Regions from separate parts of the Methylobacterium sp. CM6244 genome, predicted to be linked through region 1. Evidence: riboswitches for the same ligand, from Rfam matches in the RefSeq annotation. Region 1 holds a riboswitch; the other holds the start of a gene.

The links. A riboswitch is a leader RNA that binds a small molecule or an ion and turns the genes downstream of it on or off. The one in region 1 is predicted to bind cobalamin.
Region 2: linked by a shared signal. The riboswitch ahead of ACYQML_RS08740 (CbtB domain-containing protein) and the one ahead of ACYQML_RS04735 (TonB-dependent receptor) in region 1 are both predicted to bind cobalamin.

What each region holds. Positions count from the first base shown of each region.
Region 1 is NZ_CM139247.1:1,040,289-1,042,484, forward strand. Features, by position in the region: gene ACYQML_RS04735 (TonB-dependent receptor) at 1-1,229, opposite strand, end outside; cobalamin riboswitch at 1,340-1,541, opposite strand; gene ACYQML_RS04740 (catalase family protein) at 1,625-2,196, opposite strand, start outside.
Region 2 is NZ_CM139247.1:1,889,734-1,891,929, reverse strand. Features, by position in the region: gene cobO (cob(I)yrinic acid a,c-diamide adenosyltransferase) at 1-351, opposite strand, end outside; gene cobU (bifunctional adenosylcobinamide kinase/adenosylcobinamide-phosphate guanylyltransferase) at 348-860, opposite strand; cobalamin riboswitch at 967-1,160, shown strand; gene ACYQML_RS08740 (CbtB domain-containing protein) at 1,218-1,394, shown strand; gene ACYQML_RS08735 (CbtA family protein) at 1,425-2,196, shown strand, end outside.

The sequences.
Region 1 (2,196 bases):
CGGTCGTCGCGCACGGTGGAGAGGGAGGTGCGCGCCTGCGTGTTGAACAGTCCCACATGGATGTCGTCGAACCGCGCCTGCACGCCGATTTCGTTCTCCATGGGCAGGCCGAACAGCTCACCCTTGAACACCCTGGCGATCTCGCCGCCGGCGACGGTGCGGCTGTCGAGCTGGCGGAACTGGTCGCCGTTGACCGGGTCGTTGAGGAAATAGGTGAAGTTGTTGAACAGGTTGAGGTTTGAGCGGATGACGTAGGCGCTGGCGCGGGTGACGCCACCATCGTCCGACCGGCTCCAGCGGCCCGACAGGGAGAAGCGGCTGGCATCGCCGCCATCGCTCGGATCGAGAGTGCCGAAGCGGCCGATCACGCCTTCGGAAATGGCCCGCTGCGGAACCTGGTTCGTCGCCGTCCAGCGGTTGGAATAGGCCATGCCGGTGAGGGAGAACCCGTCGAGGGCAGTGCCCTGGCTGTAGCGGAGAACGCCGTTGAGCTTGCGGATGTCGTCCGGCACCACCCAGGGGCCGTCATAGACCTGAGCCTCGCCAGCGGCGAGGAGCGTCCCCTCCCCGAGGGGTGCGGAGGCGATGGTGAGCGCCCGCTTGTAGGCGAAGCTGCCGAGGGAGGTGAGCGCCAGAGGGCGGGGCACCGCGTCGATCGTGTCGATCCGCACCGATCCGGCGGAGGCGAAATCCCCGTCACGGGCGAAATACGGGCCCTTGTGGAACTCCACCGCGCCGACGAGTTCGGGAATGAGGAAGTTGATGTCGGCATAGCCCTGGCCGTGGCCATGGGTGCGCATATTGGCCGGCATGCCGTCGATGGTGATGGCGATGTCCGTGCCGTGGTCGAGGTTGAAGCCGCGCAGGAAGTACTGGTTGGCTTTTCCCTCGCCGGAATGCTGCGTGACGATGAGGCCGGGCACGGCTTCCAGCACCTCGCCGGGGCGGGTCACCGGGCGATCGTTGAGGGCCCTGCCGGTGATGACGCCCGAACTCGACGTCAGCGCGGGAGCGGACAGGGCGCCGAACGCCTCGGCCCCGCCGGCTCCGCCCGTGGCCCCGCCGAGACCGGGACCGGCCGCTGCAGGGGGCGGGCGCATGTCGGCGGCCACGGAGAGTTCGTTGAGGGTCGCCTCGGCGGTGGTTGCCGTCCCGGACTGAGCAAGAACCGGCGAGGCGGATGCCAGAAATCCGAGGGCGAGGAGCGGAGGGACGAGACGGGCGGACACAGGCGGAGACCTCGGGCAACGGCAGTGGCACGTCACTGCGAACGAAGCCGATCCCTACGCGAGCGCAGGCCCCGACACCCCACCAGGACACCCCGCCCGATGCGCTTCGCGTGTGACCACGACTGACGGCAGGTCTCCTGGCTCGCGGGTCGACGCCCTCTCATCGTCTTCCCAGAAGCCGGAGCCTCCAGTGACGTGTTGATGATGGGCTCGCCGCTTACAGTTGCGGGGGCAGCCGCGGCATCGGACGCAAGATCCTCACCGCGTTCCCTTTTGATCCCCCGAAGAGGAACCGTCAGTCTCAGGCTAGGTCGGCCGCGACGAGACGGTCAATTGCGAGATGATCCCGCGCCGATCATCGCCGCTGCCCTGTCGCATTGCAGCAACGTCCGGCGTCAATCCGGTAGAGCGTCGAGGTTCGTCGGCTCCTCGATGCGGCGGCCGTTCTTCTCGGCCCGGAAGCGCTTGCCCATCTCGTAGGCCGATTTGCGCATGCGCATGATCCCACCGAGCGGCCGGTGCGCGGCCAGCCCGTGCCAGGGGCTGAACGACAGGCTGTCATCGACATAGGCGGCACGGGCCTCGCTCCAGCTTGCCTGCGGCGCGGCGGTGAGGGTGGCGATGGTACGGTAGGGGCTCGCGGTCTCAGGCCAGATTACGGAGGCGTCCTCCACCGGCATGTCGTCGAGGTTCAGGCACAGCTGCGCCCGCAATTCCCAGGTGCCGCCGTGGATGCGAAAATGCTCCATCACCGCCTCGCGGATCGCGTCGGCGGCGCTCGTGTCGTCCAGAGGCTTGTTCGCCAGCGCTCTCATTTCGGGAGAGACCGGGACGAGGGAGATCTTGGCGATGTGATCGCCGAAGCGCAGCGGGACCTGACTGTAGAAACTGTCGCCCAGGAGATGCGTCTCGGGCTGCCCACCGAGGGTCGCCAGGGTCGGGCTCGGCGAACCGGTGGTCGCGACGA
Region 2 (2,196 bases), 850 kb from region 1:
ATGCTCGGCCGCCGCGATGTCGCGGGCCTTGTCCTGCGTCTCCCAGGTGAAGCCCTCGCCGAGCGTATGCCATTCGATCTGCGCGCCGAAAGCCTTCAGCGCGTGCTTCTCGCCCGTATCCCACCCCCCCTTGATGAACTGGACCACGCCGACCCGCCAGCCATGGCCGAGCGCCCGCAGGACGAGGCCGAGCCCGGCCGTGGTCTTGCCCTTGCCAGGGCCGGTATTGACGATGAGCAGGCCCTTCTCGATCGTCTTAGCCGCGACCTCGGCGTCCTGGACGGCCTTGCGCTTCTCCATCTTCTCGCGGTGACGGTCGGCCTCCGCGTCATTTATCTCCAGATCGTTCATGCGCTCGCTCCGGGTTGGGGTTTCACGATCATCGGCAGTCCCGCCACCATGAACACCACATGGTCGGCCCGCGCGGCGAGGCGCTGGTGCAGTCGCCCGGCCGCGTCGCGGAAGCGGCGGGCGAGCGCGTTGTCCGGCACGATGCCGAGACCGACCTCGTTGCCGACGAGCACCACCGGCCCCGGCGCGCGGCCGCAGGCCTCGATCAGGGCAGCGCTCGCCGCCTCGATATCGGCCTCGGACAGGATCAGGTTGGTGAGCCACAGGGTCAGGCAATCGACGAGCACCGGCCCTGTCGCCGCAGCGACGGCCTCGGCCAGGTCGATCGGCACGTCCCGGGTGATCCAATCCGCCGAGCGGCGCGACCGGTGAAGGGCGACGCGCTCCCGCATCTCGTCGTCCCAGGCCTGCGCGGTGGCGAGGTAGAGCCAAGGCGCCGGGTGGGCTTCGACGAGGCGTTCCGCGTGCAGGCTCTTGCCCGAGCGCGCGCCGCCGAGAACCAGTGTCATTCTTGGAGAAGGCTGCCGCATGGCTCCCTTTAGCGCGAAACCGCCCTGCCCCGTCAAAGCCGGTAAAACGCTTTGGCGGCGCGTTGTCAGCGGTCGCGCGAGCGCGTAGAAGCGAAGTTCGGACGGTGCCCCGGCGACGGGGTGAAAAGGGAATGCGGTGAGGGCTCGCGCCTGAAACCGCAGCTGCCCCCGCAACTGTGAGCGGAGACGGGCCTGCCATCGGCCACCGGAGCGATCCGGGAAGGCGGCAGGACCGGATGACCCGCGAGCCAGGAGACCTGCCTTCCGAAGGGGACCAAATCGTCCTCCCGCTCGATCCTCGAACGCCGCCGGCGGGGCGGCCGGAGACCTGACATGATGACCACTAACACTCTCGCCCTCACCGGCACCCGCAGCAACGAGCGTCTCGGCGCGGTGCTCATGGCCGCTTTCCTCGGCCTCGGGCTCGTCTTCATGGCCGGCTTCGCCCCGGCGATGGCGCTGCACAACGCGGCCCACGATTTCCGGCACGCCCAGAATTTCCCCTGCCACTGACCGCCTCGCGCTCAGCCAGGACCTGATTTCATGATGATCCGACTCGTGTCGGCGGCCCTGGTCGCCGGCTTCCTGGCGGCTGTCGTCGCCACGGGCTTGCAGCTTGCCCTCACCTCGCCGCTGATCATCGCGGCCGAGCGTTACGAGAGCGGCGAAGCCACGGCGCCGGCCGCGCAATGGATGCCGCGCGGCGTCTCCCCGGCCTCCCTCATCGTGCCCGTCCATTCGGGCCACGACCATGGCGGCAAGGACCATGGCGGCAAAACGGACGGTGTCGAAGGCGGCGAGGTCGCACCGGCCTGGCAGCCCGGCCCCGGCCTGCCCCGGATGGTCTTCACCGCCCTCGCGACCCTGGTCGGCGGCGTCGGCTACGCCCTGTTGCTGGGCGCGGCTCTCATTGCCTGTGGGCGCGAGCCGAGCCCGGAATCCGGCCTGCGATTCGCCATCGCGGGGTTCCTCGCCGTGGCCCTCGCCCCGGCCCTCGGCCTGCCGCCTGAACTACCCGGCATGGAGGCGGCTCCGCTCGCCGAACGCCAGTTCTGGTGGATCATGACCGCGGCCGCCACCGCCATGGGGCTCTACCTCATCGCGATCCGCCGCTCCTCCATCGCCATCGCCGGAGGGCTCGTGCTCCTCGTCGCGCCGCATCTGGCAGGCGCTCCGGAAACGAGCCACACCGCCTCTGCCCTGCCCCCGGGCTACGCGGCCCAATTCGCCGCTCGGTCGCTGGGCATCGCCTTCGTGTTCTGGGCGGTGATCGGCCTCGCCTTCGGCTGGGCCTGGAACAGCGTCGGGCGCAAGA